Regions from separate parts of the Cytobacillus sp. EB106-05-05-XG126 genome, predicted to be linked through region 2. Evidence: a T-box and tRNA genes for the amino acid it is inferred to sense, from the RefSeq annotation. Region 2 holds a T-box; the other holds one or more tRNA genes.
The links. The T-box of region 2 lies ahead of AC3WTL_RS11585 (valine--tRNA ligase). A T-box ahead of a tRNA ligase gene usually reads a tRNA of that ligase, here a tRNA-Val.
Positions count from the first base shown of each region.

Region 1 (7,461 bases), on a different contig from region 2:
TAAAAAGGCGGTCCTGGCACTCCTCGTAATCATAACCATCGCAATCATGTTCTTCATACCCATTAAGCAGGCAGGTGTTTTTGAGTATCAAAACAAAGGAAAGGTGATTGCTTATTTCCCGATTAAAGAGAACAGAACATTTAAGATAAAGTATACACATTCCATCCACCTTACGGATGTTGTAGAAAGCTATACTATAACCGGAGATGGAAGTATTAAATTGTTCGAACTCATGTATGAGGATTTTGCCATTGGCATGCCTGAAAATGCTTCAGATGGAGAAACATTTGAACAAAAGAACGGCAAATATTATATTAAGAATATGAATAGGGTTTTTCCTTCATTTGACTTAAGGCTGGGTAAGGTCAGAGCGAATCACAGATTGATTTTGCAAGGCCAGGAATATGTCCTTACAGATTATATCGAACCCGGTACATGGGTAAGAATAAAGGCAAAAAAAATAAACTTATTCGAGGTATTGAAAGGAGTGAATATCCTTGGAAAATAAAGGGGAAACATTATCTCTTGAGGAACAGCAGAAATTGCTGGAGAAATATGATCCAGAGGCTGGTACAAGGAAATTAGGAGGAGTATTAGGCTGGATCGTCTTTTTTGGGCTTTTAGCATTTTCGCTTTTCCACTTATATACAGGGGTTTTCGGGATGCTTACAGCCCAACTGCAGCGTTCGATTCATTTAGGTTTTGCATTAGCCTTAATCTTTCTGTTATTCCCTGCAAGGAAGAAAGACAGGGGACGAAAGCATAAGGTTGCCTGGTATGATATCATTTTAGCTATACTGGGTATTGCTGTAGGAGCTTATTGGCCACTTTTTATTGATGAAATTGTCATGAGGGCCGGGCGTCTGACCGAGATTGATTTTTATGTTGGTCTAATTGCAGTTCTTCTGGTTCTGGAAGCAACCAGGCGTGCGGTTGGTCTTCCCATCACCATTATTGCCGTCATTTTTCTTGCCTATGCAATGTTCGGGCCATATATGCCGGCATTTTTGGCGCACCGGGGTCTTGATTTAGAAAGATTGGTGCAGACCATGTTCTTTACGACCGAGGGAATCCTGGGTACCCCTTTAGGCGTATCTGCTACGTTTATTTTCCTATTCTTGTTATTTGGTTCGTTCCTTGTAAAAACGGGGGTTGGCCAGTATTTTAATGATTTGGCCGTATCCATCGCTGGAAAGAGAACAGGCGGACCTGCGAAGGTTGCCATTTTCTCAAGTGCACTACAGGGAACGATTAGCGGAAGTTCTGTAGCTAACGTAGTAACTTCAGGCTCTTTTACCATCCCTATGATGAAAAAGCTTGGCTACAAAAAAGAATTCGCTGGCGCAGTTGAAGCGACTGCATCAACTGGCGGCCAGATAATGCCTCCAATTATGGGTGCTGCTGCATTCCTCATGGTTGAGTTTATTGGCGGCGGAATTACATATTGGGATATTGCAAAGGCAGCTGCAATTCCTGCTCTTCTATATTTTGCAGGAGTCTGGATCATGACTCACTTTGAAGCGAAACGTGTAGGTCTTAGGGGCCTTAAAGACGAAGAGATGCCTAACCGCAAAGAAGTAATGAAGAAAATTTATCTGCTGCTGCCGATTTTAGCAGTTATCATCCTGCTGATGAGCGGAATGAGCGTAATTCGTGCTGCTCTTTGGTCAATTGTCATTACGGTTGCGGTAAGTATGATTAGCAAGGAAACACGTATTGGATTCAGAGATGCAATCGATGCTTTAGTTGATGGTGCACGCACAGCTTTGGGCGTTGCTGCAGCAACAGCTGCGGCAGGTATTATTGTTGGGGTAGTTGTAAAGACAGGTCTTGGATTAAAGATGGCGAATGGCCTTCTTGATCTCTCCGGAGGGCTGTTGATTCCTACTTTGATGCTGACAATGGTTGCAGCAATTATCCTTGGAATGGGATCACCTACAACGGCAAACTATGTTATTACATCAACAATAGCCGCCCCGGCAATCATTCTCCTGGGCGTACCTGATTTATCTGCTCACTTATTTGTATTCTACTTCGGTATTGTGGCAGATGTCACACCTCCAGTTGCTCTTGCAGCATTTGCTGCAGCTGGAGTATCCGGCGGAGATCCGATAAAGACAGGAGTAACAGCATCCAAGCTTGCCATCGGAGCTTTTATTATCCCATACATGTTTGTCCTGTCACCGGAGTTATTGATGATCGACACCACTTGGTATTACTTAATCTGGGTAGTATTCACCGCTTTGGCAGGTATGATGGCTATTGGCGCGGGTGTAATTGGCTACTGGCTGCGTAAATTGAATATTTTTGAAAGACTGCTTGGAATTGCAGGAGGCCTGCTGCTTATTTACCCTGAAGGGGTTACTGATATTGTAGGATTATGTATCTTTATCCTGTTAATTGCATTGCAGGTTTTCATAAAAAAAGACGATCAGGCCAAGCCGCAAACAGCTTAATTTGTTAAAAAAAGCTCACGCGCTTGATCAGGAATTTCCCGAAGTACAAAGATAATTTACAGAAAAAAAGGAAGGATGCTCATATGAGATCCTTCCTTTTTGCTTCTGTTTGCTGGGGATGTCAAGCTCCTTGGTCGCTATGGCCGATAGAAAGTGTGGCACTGACATAGTCTTCTCCGCTGCTTGTTAATAGAACAGTGAATGTACCGGGTTCATCACCTTCATATACTTCTTCACTGAGGGTTTCTTTTAATAGTTTGCTTTTATACTCAATGATTTCACGCTGGTTATTATCATCTTTAACTCTGTTAACTTCCTCAGCATCTTTCGGAATCCTTTTTTCGATAAATGCAAGAGCCTCTTCATTACTCATATCTTTTTCCATATCTTCAAATTGCAGCTCAACATTAACTGCGCGATGGGTTTTAAACTCTACCAGCATACTGTCTCCATTAAAGCGGGCTATCTCCTCGTTGTTTTTATTTTCACCATAAGCCTCTGTGAAAAGGTCTCGAGTGTCTCCCAAGCCAACTTCTTCAGTTATTCTTTTGTTTTCTTCGGGTGTTTCCTCCGTTTCTGCCCGCTGTTCTTCCGTAGAAGGGTTGTTTTTGTCTTCCTCCTCTACAATTTGCTCTTCAGTCTGATTACAGCCTGCCAGTAAAAGGCTGCCTGCAAACAATGCAGTAATTAAAGAGTTAGTTTTCATAACATCCTTCCTTTCCTAATCATGGGGAATTTTAGTGTCCATTCCCAGTTAGAGAATATATACCCCAAAGGGAGCAGGATAATCGGGAAGGAGGCATAATAAAAAGCCGTACTTCTTTTGTGAAATACAGCCTTGATGAATGAAGTGAACTGGTCTTTTAGCTTATCTGGCGAGCCTTCTTTTCGGGTAAAATGGACATGATATGATTCAAATTAAAGATACGCATTTGTTTTCTATATAAACAATAGGCTAAAATCGTGCTGCCTCGAAGTTCTTTGATTAATATTTTTCTTTGTGAAAATGAATTGCGTTTGGAGAGATAAATGATTTCCACAGGCTTTCTCTCTTCCATAGCTCGATAAAGAATTCCTTTCATAGAGAAACCCCTCCTTACTTTTATTTACATTATAAACGAACGTGCGTTCCTGATCAAGTGGAATGCGAAAATTTGTTCGCATAAAAAAAGACCTCATAAATGAAGTCTTTTAAATAATCTTTAATCCCTTATCTTTTAAGTGATTTAGAAGGACAGTCCCATATTGTATGGCATAGCCTAAAAAGATGGCTACTAACAAAGTACCCATTCCGACCGGACCGCCTAAGAGAAGGCCAATGGCCAGTGCTAAAAATTCATTAATAATACGTGCAGTCTTCATACTGATATTGAGCCTTTTGGCAGTTGCGATCATTAATCCATCAATGGGGCCGCTGAATAATTGCGGTCGGATATAGATAGATACTCCGAAGCCCAGAAGTATAATACCAGTAAAGAAGGCAAGTATCTGATAGGGATAGTGTGTAACGGTGAAGCCGCTAAAAACAAGCTCCATCCAAAAATCGATCCCCAGACTCGCTAAAATGGTTCCAATAAATGATTTAAACTGCGGCTTTTCCCAGGAAAGTATGGCATTGAAAAATATAAGGGAAGCCGTAACCAGGAATGACCAGGTTCCAATGGTAAGACCGAATTTATTGAAAAGCCCAACATAAACAGTGTCCCAGGCACCTGCACCAAGATTGGATAAGATGATTAGTGAAACACCAAGAGTGAGAATTAAATAACCTGCAATTATTTGAATGAATGTAGTGTGTTTAATCATGTAGAATCCTCCCCAATACATATTACAGCATTTAAATAATTACTCAAGGGGAAGAAGATATCCAATAGATTCCATGATGAATAAACATAGAAAAACAGCTCCCATAAATGGGAGCTGCTCAATGATAATTATACTTTAATATCAATTTTTGCATTTTTCTTCAAATCTTCTACATGCTTAACGAGCATTTCCTGCTGTTTTTGCTGTTCGAGCTGCTGTTTGATCTGCGGTTTTACTTCTTCCAATTTAGGGGGCTCCTGTCCTTCAGCACCACCCTGGCTTGCATATTCTTCATAGAATTTTTGAATTTCAGCATCTGTAACATTCTCAGGTTTAATCTCGCCTTCGATGTATTTCGTATATTTAATATTGTTGGCAATTTCCTTCTCTAATGAATCGGGATTAAGGCCAGCCTGTTTCATTGCTGTTTCAAATTCCTTATCATTTTTGAATTGTCCTTTTGTTTCTTCGAGCTGCTTTTTGACTTCTTCATCAGAAGCTTTATAGCCTTTTTTATCAGCCTCCTGGAGAAGGAGTGTCTGGCCCACAAGACTATCAAGTGTCTGCTTCTTAATTTTCTCGGCAGCATCTTTTGTAGTAGGGTCTTGTCCCATTTGCTGATACATCATTTGTGAAGAAGTAAGGACACTGTTATACTCACGTCCAAGAACTTCCTGGTCATTCACAATTGCAACTGTCTTTTCTTCATCAAGCTTTTGCTTATCCATTTTCTTTTGCATTTCTTCCATTTGCTTTTGCTGGTCCTGCTGATCGGCTTCAGCTGTTTTCGGCTCTTCTTTTTTATCTGCACTCTTGCTTTTATCGTCAGCTCCGCAAGCAGCTAAAACAGCAGATATTAATACTAGTAAAAAGGGATACATTAGTTTCTTCATTGATATTTCTCCTTCCGTAACCCTGTATAGTTTGATTCAACTAACAAATGAATCATATAGAGGGCATTATAAAGCAAAAATTCTCAAAAAGATACCTTTAAGGCATAAATGCATAAATTGTAATGGGAATGTAATCTAGCTTCCCGGCTGCTAACTTTATAGTCTATGGATGAAATATAGGTATTGACTTTTATGTTGGAAAGAAGTATATTTTATATTGTCCCCAATACAGGGCAATATTCATAACGATTCCGTAGCTCAGCTGGGAGAGCGCTACCTTGACAGGGTAGAGGTCGCTGGTTCGAACCCAGTCGGAATCATACTTAAAATGCCTGGCTGCCGTAGCCAGGCATTTTTTTGTTGATAGGAAATTTGTTTTTGAACTGAGAACTACCCCGATGTTTTAACGAAACAGTGATAGGGAATCGTTAAAATATAAAAATTCACAAAATAATTTTTATTGAAAATCTATGCTATAATTTTATTGTGAAATTACAAGAGTTAGGGGATATTTCTATGTTGAAAGATCTGTTTATAGGCCTTTCCCAAAACGAATTTCTGAATAGTGCCGCAAAGAAATATGGATTGAAATTGGGTGCGCAGAATGTAGTTGCGGGGACAAATTTAGAAGAAGCTATTCAGAGCATAAAAGAGCTTAATGCTCATGGCATCTCTTGTACTGTCGATAACCTCGGGGAATTTGTATATAAAAAAGAAGAGGCGGCAGAAGCGAAAAAACAAATAATAGAAGTGATAGAGGCGATTCATGAAAATCAGGTGGATGCACATATCTCTTTAAAGCCTTCTCAATTAGGCCTTGATATTGACTACTCTTTCTGCCTGGAAAATGTTAGGGAGATAGTAGAGAGAGCAAGCCAGTATGGTATATTTGTGAATATGGATATGGAAGACTCCAAGCGCTTGCAGCCTTCCTTTGACATTCTGGATGAATTATCTAAGGAATACAATAACTTCGGTACAGTTATTCAGGCATATTTCCTGGATGCTGAAGAAGACCTGAAGAAATATCAGAATTTCCGGCTGCGGATTGTCAAAGGTGCTTACAAGGAGCCTGAAGAAATTGCTTATCAGGACAAAAATGACATTGACGCTAACTTTATTAAATTAATAGAATGGCATCTGTTGAATGGCAAATTCACGTCTATTGCAACACATGACCATAATGTAATTAATCATGTAAAAGATTTTGTAAGGGCTAACAATATCCCTAAAGATAAATTTGAATTCCAAATGCTCTATGGCTTCCGCAAGGATATGCAGCTGAAGCTTGCTGGTGAAGGCTATAATTTCTGCACATATGTTCCTTTTGGACATGACTGGTATGGCTACTTCATGAGACGCCTGGCAGAACGGCCGCAGAACTTAAACCTTGTGGCCAAGCAGGTATTTACCAAGAAAACAAATACAGTCATTGGTGTTGCAGCAGGAGCTTTCTTATTAGGCAGATTGACAAAGAAACGGAAAAAATAATAATGCAGGAGCCTCCCTATAAATTTTAACGGGAGGCTTTTTATCTTTTTATAAAGGAATTCTTGGCTATGGCTGCGAATTTATTTTTAGGAATGATTTGGAATGAGAGGAAAGATGACATGGATTTACAACTGAAACCTGTTACAGAGAAAAATTTTTTTGAGATTATAAATTTGAAATCTGAAGAAGAGCAGGAAAAGAAGTTTCAAATTTTCGAAAGGTTTGTCGGTTCCAATGCTTTTTTCATTGCTCTGGCTTCAGTCAATGGCTGGACATGTAAAGGTATATACGATAGCGAATCATTAATTGGCTTTGCGACTCATGGTCTGGATAAAGAGCATGGCCGCTATGAACTTGTCAGTCTGATGCTTGGACATCAATTTCAGGGGAAAGGCTATGGCATACCGGCTATTAAACTTGTAATTGAGGAAATGAAAGAGAAATATGGGTGCCATGAAATCTACCTATCTGTCATCAAGGAGAACGAGCCGGCTGTTCGTGTATATGAGAAAGTTGGTTTTGAACCGACAGGGGAGATTTTTCAGGCCTTTCATCCCGAACCGGTTTACAGGCTGACGGTATAAAGAAAATCCCTGACTTCATTGTCAGGGATTTTCTTTATGGCTAAATTTCAATTTCCACTCCATAATGATCGGAAATGATGGGTTTGTTTATGCCATTAAAAATAACTCGTGAATATTTTGGATGGATCGGATACGATGATAAAATCAAGTCGATGCGCATCTCATGTTTATTTTCGTCCCAGCCGGCAATTTTGCCTTTAACCGTCACTCCTGAATCCTGCTTGTCTGCTA
Region 1 covers NZ_JBYTDU010000001.1:1,888,335-1,895,795, reverse strand. The annotation lists gene AC3WTL_RS09395 (DUF1850 domain-containing protein) at 1-508, shown strand, start outside; gene AC3WTL_RS09390 (TRAP transporter permease) at 498-2,456, shown strand; gene AC3WTL_RS09385 (hypothetical protein) at 2,578-3,162, opposite strand; gene AC3WTL_RS09380 (hypothetical protein) at 3,320-3,538, opposite strand; gene AC3WTL_RS09375 (YczE/YyaS/YitT family protein) at 3,648-4,262, opposite strand; gene AC3WTL_RS09370 (SurA N-terminal domain-containing protein) at 4,391-5,155, opposite strand; tRNA gene AC3WTL_RS09365 (tRNA-Val) at 5,403-5,475, shown strand; gene AC3WTL_RS09360 (proline dehydrogenase family protein) at 5,672-6,646, shown strand; gene AC3WTL_RS09355 (GNAT family N-acetyltransferase) at 6,766-7,230, shown strand; gene AC3WTL_RS09350 (endonuclease/exonuclease/phosphatase family protein) at 7,271-7,461, opposite strand, start outside.
Region 1: it has a tRNA-Val gene. The T-box ahead of AC3WTL_RS11585 (valine--tRNA ligase) is inferred to sense a tRNA for this amino acid. The anticodon was not compared.

Region 2 (7,461 bases):
GCATAAGATCATTTGGCTTAATTAGTTCATGCTCTTTCCGGTAAATGGAGTGAAGTTCATCATTGTCTTTGATATCAAGGATATAGGCATAATCAACAGGAACCATTTCGCTCAATTTCAAAATGAAAAGCTCCATAACCTCATTAACATCAAGATGCTCGGCCATTTTATGACTAATTTCTGAGGCTTTTTGAAGGTAATCAATCACCTTCTCACTTGAGTAATAAAGATGAAGTATGATTGAAAGACTTACAAATGGCACACCTACAATCAGGAGTGCAAGAATCCCCACTTCAGCATAGAGAATGTAAAGGATAAGGCCAATCGGGAATGTTATGAGTGAAGTGACCGTTTCCCAAATCAGGTCTTTTTCCAGAAAGGATATTCTCCTGCCGTACAAGGCAGCCTGAATTACACTGATTAATATCTGATTTAGTGTAAAATGAATAACCGGATAGGCGGCCGCAACCCAGAAATACCGGGGTTCAGCAATCAAATCTATGCCTGTTTTGCCTCCCATTGCAAAGTAAGCCAGCCCGCTCAATAAAGAGACCGTAAAGAATAAAAGTGAGTTAAGCGGCAGACGAAACAACTGGTCTTTTTGTACTTTAAGTCTGATAAGAAGTACCACGACACCGACCTGAACCATAACCATTTCAGCAAGAAGACCAAAGGTTAAGAATACTGCCATGGAAACCCATTGAATTAAAAAGATTGGTGTATTATTGACAACCATCGGCATGGAAGAAACGAGAAACATTAAAATAAAAAAGGCAAATAAACTGATTCCCTGTCCTGAAAGATCGGGAGGGTAAAAATGATAGGTTAGCATGGAACCTGCGGGAAATAGCAGTATCCATAATAACCATATTTTTTTCTTGGCTCGTGAACTAACTATCTTTTCCCCCTCCTCCAATTTATTCAGGAAAATAGTCTGATAATAAAAATATTTTATCAAATTTTCTAACTTTTGTCATATTTTCATTGTTTGTTTTCCAAAAGTTTCAAAAGAACTGGCTTCACTTCTGATAGGAAGTAAAGGGATCCGGTTATGACAAGGACGCTGTTTTTTCCTGATTCGCACACTTCAGTCTTCAATAGCTCTTTCCAATCTGTGTGAAATTGTTTCCTGCTGTTGTCACTGAGATTATATAAATCTTCAGCTGATGCTGCTCTCGGAAAGTGAAATTCTGTAAAGGTGATGGAGTCTGCAGCAGAGTCAAGCTTATTGATCATTTTATCAAGCTTTTTATCAGCCAGCGCAGCAAATATAATCTTTTTGCTTCGATCTCCAAAACGCTTCTCCAGCTCGGCAGTTAAAGCAGATATCCCTTCTTCATTATGTGCCCCATCTATTACCACCAGCGGGTCATGAGACACAATTTCAAATCTGCCGGGCCAGAAGGCTGTTTTCAATCCGGCTCTTATGTGTTTCTCCTCTATTAAGAACGAATAAAACTTATTTAATAGCTCTGCTGCCATTACAGCCAAGGATGCATTTTCAGTCTGGTGTTTCCCGCTCATCCCTGTCTCAAGATCACGGAACTCCTGAAATACTGTCTCAAGGGAGAAAAACTCACCCTTGACCAGGGATTTATGATCCGAAATAGTAAATTCATTTCCCAGCTGATAAATCGGGGACTTTAAGCCTAAAGCTTTATCTTGAATAACAGCGAGGGCTTCTTCCTGTTTAACAGCTGTAATAACACTGATCCCAGGTTTAATGATTCCCGCTTTTTCAAGGGCGATTTTCTCATATGTATCCCCAAGTATGGCTGTATGATCGAGCCCGATGCTTGTAATGATTGATAACACGGGATAGATGATGTTAGTGGAGTCATATCTGCCCCCAAGTCCCACTTCAAACAATACAAGATCCACTGGTCTTATATGACCAAAATATTGAAAAGCCATGGCGGTAATGATTTCAAACTCAGTTGGGCCGCCAAGTTCGGTCTGTTCCAATTCAACAGCCAGCGGATATATATCATTGGCAAGCTGAACGAGATCGTCATCCCCAATCGGAGTTCCGTTAAGAGAAATGCGTTCATTAAAATTCTCAAAATATGGCGATGTAAACGTCCCGACCGAATAACCCGCCTCTTGAAGAATTGATCTCAAAAATGTGACTGTTGAGCCTTTCCCATTCGTTCCGCCAATATGAACAGACTTAATCCTTCTCTCCGGATGCCCGAGTTTTTCCATCATCCATTCCATTCTCTGCAGACCAGGTTTCATCCCCAGCCTAAGCCTTGAATGAATCCATCCAAGAGCTTCCTCATAAGCAGTAAACATCTATATGCACCTCCGTTATAACAGGAAGGAAGACGAATCCTTAATATGGACCCGCCTTCCGCAACTTTTAATTATTCTCCTTTTAACTCTCTAATGCGGGCTTCTACAGCTGCTCTCTTCTCGCTGTAGTCTTGTTCTTTTGCTTTCTCTTCTTCAATTACCTTTTCAGGCGCTTTTTTAATAAAGCCTTCATTTGAAAGTTTCTTTTGAACCCGTTCTACTTCTTTATTTAATTTATCCCATTCTTTCTGCAGTCTGGCCACTTCTTCTTGGATATTAATCAAGCCCTCAAGCGGCAGGATAATTTCTGCACCAGTCACAACTGCTGTCATCGCCTTATCAGGTGTTTCAACCTCTAAAGCCAGCACCAGTTCCTCAGGATTACAGAAGCGTTCAATATAGGCACTGTTATTTTCCAGTGTAGTAAGAATTTCCTGGTCTTTAGCCCTAACCATCATTTTAATTTTCTTGCTCATTGGCGTGTTCACTTCAGCACGGCTGTTGCGGACAGAACGGATGATTTCAACAAGCAGCTTCATTTCATTTGCAGCCTGGTTGTCTGTGTATTCTTCGTTTACAGCTGGCCACTGAGCAACTGTGATGGATTCGCCTGAATGAGGAAGGTTCTGCCAAATTTCCTCCGTTATGAATGGCATAAATGGATGAAGCAGGCGCATTGTGTTATCCAGAACATATGCCAGGATGGAGCGCGTCGTTTTCTTGGCAGCTTCATCTTCTCCATAAAGCGGAAGCTTCGCCATTTCGATATACCAGTCGCAGAAATCATCCCAGATGAAGTTGTAAAGCACTCGGCCAACCTCTCCAAACTCATAGCGGTCAGACAATCTTGTAACAGTCTCAATTGTTTCATTCAAACGGGTTAATATCCACTTATCAGCAACAGACTTTTCACCGCTTAAATCAATTTCTTCGAATTTTAATCCATCCATATTCATTAAGGCAAAGCGGGATGCATTCCAGATTTTATTGGCAAAGTTCCAGGTTGCCTCTACCTTTTCCATACTGAAACGAAGATCCTGTCCCGGCGAGCTTCCTGTAGAAAGGAAATAACGGAGTGAATCGGCACCATACTGGTCGATTACATCCATTGGATCAACGCCATTTCCAAGGGACTTACTCATCTTGCGTCCCTGTGAGTCACGAACAAGTCCATGAATTAATACATCCTGGAAAGGACGCTCTCCTGTAAATTCGAGACCTTGGAAGATCATTCGTGATACCCAGAAGAAAATGATGTCATAGCCTGTTACAAGAGCTGCTGTCGGATAGTATCTCTTAAAGTCAGCAGATTCAGTATCCGGCCAGCCCATCGTTGAAAACGGCCATAATGCAGAACTGAACCATGTATCTAATACATCTTTATCCTGTTCCCAGTTTTCACTATCTTCAGGAGCTTCATGACCTACGTAAACCTCACCAGTCTCCTTGTGATACCAGGCCGGGATGCGGTGTCCCCACCAAAGCTGGCGTGAAATGCACCAGTCGCGGATATTTTCCATCCAGCGCAGATACGTTTTTTCAAATCGCTCCGGAACAAAGTTCACTTTTTCCTCTTTATTTTGAAGTGCGATGGCTTCATCTGCAAGAGGCTGCATTTTTACAAACCATTGTGTTGAAAGGTATGGTTCGACTACTGCACCGCTGCGCTCTGAATGGCCCACAGAATGCATATGCTCTTCAATTCTGAAAAGAACTCCTTCTTCCTGAAGGTCCTTTACGATCTGCTTGCGGCATTCAAAGCGGTCCATACCCTGGTATTTACCGGCTCTCGTGTTCATCGTGCCGTCTTCATTCATTACAAGGATTCTTTCAAGATTGTGGCGGTTTCCGATTTCGAAATCATTAGGGTCATGAGCCGGTGTAATTTTTACTGCACCTGACCCGAAATCCATTTCTACATAATCATCTGCAACAATTGGAATTTCCCGTCCTGTAATCGGAAGTTTAACCGTCTTGCCGATTAAATGCTTATAACGCTCATCTTCCGGGTGTACTGCTACAGCTGTATCGCCAAGCATCGTTTCAGGGCGCGTAGTGGCAATTTCGATATGTCCCGAACCGTCTGTCAGTGGATATCTCATATGGTAGAAAGCACCTTGAACATCCTTATATATAACTTCGATATCAGAAAGGGCTGTTTTCGTAGACGGATCCCAGTTGATGATGTACTCGCCGCGGTAAATCAGGCCTTTATTATAAAGTGAAACGAAAACCTCTCTAACAGCTTTTGATAAGCCTTCATCAAGGGTGAAGCGTTCACGGCTGTAATCAAGCCCTAATCCAAGCTTTGACCATTGCTGGCGGATATGGCTGGCATATTCCTCTTTCCATTTCCATGTTTCTTCCACAAATTTTTCACGGCCTAGATCATAGCGGCTTTTTCCATCACTGCGAAGCTTTTCTTCAACCTTTGCCTGCGTGGCGATACCTGCATGGTCCATTCCAGGAAGCCATAAAACATCGTAACCCTGCATACGCTTCATTCGGGTGAGGATGTCCTGCAGCGTCGTATCCCATGCATGGCCGAGATGAAGCTTTCCTGTTACGTTTGGAGGCGGGATTACAATTGTATACGGCTGCTTCGTTTCGTCATCTTTTGCCTCAAAGAACTTCCCTTCCAGCCACCAGTCATATCTTCCTTTTTCAATCGCCAGCGGATCATATTTCGTCGGCATTGTTAATTCATTGTTATCCATATGTCATACTTCCTTTCTAAAAGCAATCAGCAAAAATAAAAAACTCCACTCGCCATAAAAGGACGAATGGAGTTTGTTTCGCGGTACCACCTTTTTTTCAGCCACTAAAGAAAATCCCCAAAAGACATTCTTATAGTGATTGACACTTATGCAGATAACGGATTTCCCGTCTTTTACTACTTGGCTTAAGCCTTTCGCAAAAGATGCTCTGGGGCGACCTTCCAACGGTTCTGCCTGGATAACCTTTCAGCTGCTGGTTTTCCTCTCTAAAAGGCAAATGGCCATTGTACTCTTCCCTGTCTTAGCATCGATATAAAGTTATATATAAAATATACTACCGAAAAAAGACTGTTATAGTCAATAAGGATATCCCAGTTTTTTATATATTATTCACTGTCTCCATTGAAGTGCTGCTTAATCTGCCCTTATTCATTGCCGGGTGCGTGAATGTTATAAGGGGAAAAATGAAAATAGGCACTTTACGGAAAAAAGAATCATAGGATGTATATAAGAACATTGGGAAAAGGGGTATGCACAAATGAGAAGAAAATATAATCCATACACACTGCCTCCCTGGTTAAGAACTTTCAGGAATGTATGTGCACAATTCATTATCCCGTTCTGTGTGTTTCAAGGCATAAGAACCATATTATTGCCTACTACCTTCGATGTACTGCTGCTCTCGCTGTTCATCCTGATCGCTATCGCCTTTCATCTTCAATTGGTTTAGGAGCCCGCTTTCTTCAGCTTTGGGCTCCTTCCTGTGACTGAGCTTCTGCTGCCGCTTTGGCTTCCTGCTTTTGCCTCTCAATCTCATCTATTCTCATAACGGCATATTCAATATTTTTTAAAAGCCAGTACTGCCTTTGCAGATGCTGAACCGCCTTTCTCTCTCCTCTCTTTCCTTCCCCTTTATGATATTGTTCGCAAGCTTTGATAATCGGACCCGGATGAGCAAAGTAGCTTTGAAACAGCAGCATCTCGTCGTCCCTGAAGGGAAAGTACTTCATATATGTGTATATCCATTCTACACTTTCTTCCGATCTTTTTGGATATGTTTTCAGTGTTCTTGATAAAAACGGCAACAAATCATGGAGCGGCGATCCCTGTCTTGCATTTTCGAAATTTGTGAAGTAGCCATATCCCCTATCATCGTATAAAAAATGTTCGGTTGAAACTTTTCCATGAATGATGACCGTACGTGCTTTTTCACTTTCCTTTGTTTTTTCATACCAATCCTTAAATTTGTTTGTGGAGAATTTTAGTGCCTGGCTGACATCATGGTAGTATAGGGAAAACATTAGCTCAAAAGGAGACATATACTCTTTTCGTTCGCAGGCCTCGATGAATCCCTCCAAAAACTCCTTTTCCTTCTCCCATTCCTGTAAGGTATTTTCGTAATGTTCAGTACGGTCTTCTTTTTTTATAGGAACTTCCCGTGAGGACAATGTGTGGAGTCTTGCCAATTCCCTAATCATCTGCTGATGCCGCTCAAATCTGTCCTCCTTTTCTTCATTGGACATCCAGGGCATTAAATAAAATAATTCATTCTGATGGAGCACAGCATATCTCCCGTCCACCGTTGGGTAAATAGGAACTATTCTGTTATAGCCTTTTTGAAAGAGTGTTTGTACATGCCTTATAAAGTCCGCTCCACGCTGAGGCTTTATTTTTTTCAAAGCAAACACGCCTTTGCTGCTGTAAACCTTCTGAACTCTCCCAAAATCCTCTATAAAATGCGGCTCTAATGAATAATGTTTTAAAATGGGAGAGACTTTCTGCAGCCGATTTTTTTCTTCCACCTTAACCACTCACTTTCCAGAATGAAAAAATATATATTGGTCAAACAAAAATAGCTGAGCGGGTTATCAATACCTGCTCAGCCTTTTAACCTTTTAATGGGCTACCGCAACAGGAATGTACAGCACTTGACCTTCATAAATATCCTGATTAATTTCCAGATGATTCACCCTTACTAGCTGCTGAGCCAGTATATCATACCTTTCAGCAATGGCATCAATTGTGTCACCGTTCTGCACAATGCAAACCTTGAGTTTAACATGTTCTTCCGACTCTTCCTTGCGGGCAAAAAACTCAGTTAACGACATGCTTTTCTTTTTGGAGATTTTCTTTTTCTTAGCTTCCTGTTCTGAAGAGGATGATGATTCCTCTGTTTCCTCAGGGATTTGCTGTGCAGCTGCCTGGACAGGTTTCTTTTCAAAAGAGGGGCTATCCGATTCAGATGCTTCCGTCATTTGATAAATTTCCTGTGCAGTTGGCGGTGTTTCCTCTTCACTGCGCTGAGAAGAGAAAGATATTTCCGGTGCAGTTTTTTGCGTTTGTTCTTCTTGCGGCTGGTCTTGTGTTACTTCAAGCGCTGCCGGCACTTCAGATTTGATGACTTCCTGCTCTTCCGTTTCAGGCTGCTTTCTTGCTTCTGCCTCAAATG
Region 2 covers NZ_JBYTDU010000002.1:235,094-242,554, reverse strand. The annotation lists gene AC3WTL_RS11595 (sensor domain-containing diguanylate cyclase) at 1-832, opposite strand, end outside; gene AC3WTL_RS11590 (bifunctional folylpolyglutamate synthase/dihydrofolate synthase) at 982-2,295, opposite strand; gene AC3WTL_RS11585 (valine--tRNA ligase) at 2,367-5,012, opposite strand; T-box leader at 5,068-5,324, opposite strand; gene AC3WTL_RS11580 (YszA family small membrane protein) at 5,551-5,742, shown strand; gene ysxE (spore coat protein YsxE) at 5,756-6,814, opposite strand; gene spoVID (stage VI sporulation protein D) at 6,908-7,461, opposite strand, start outside.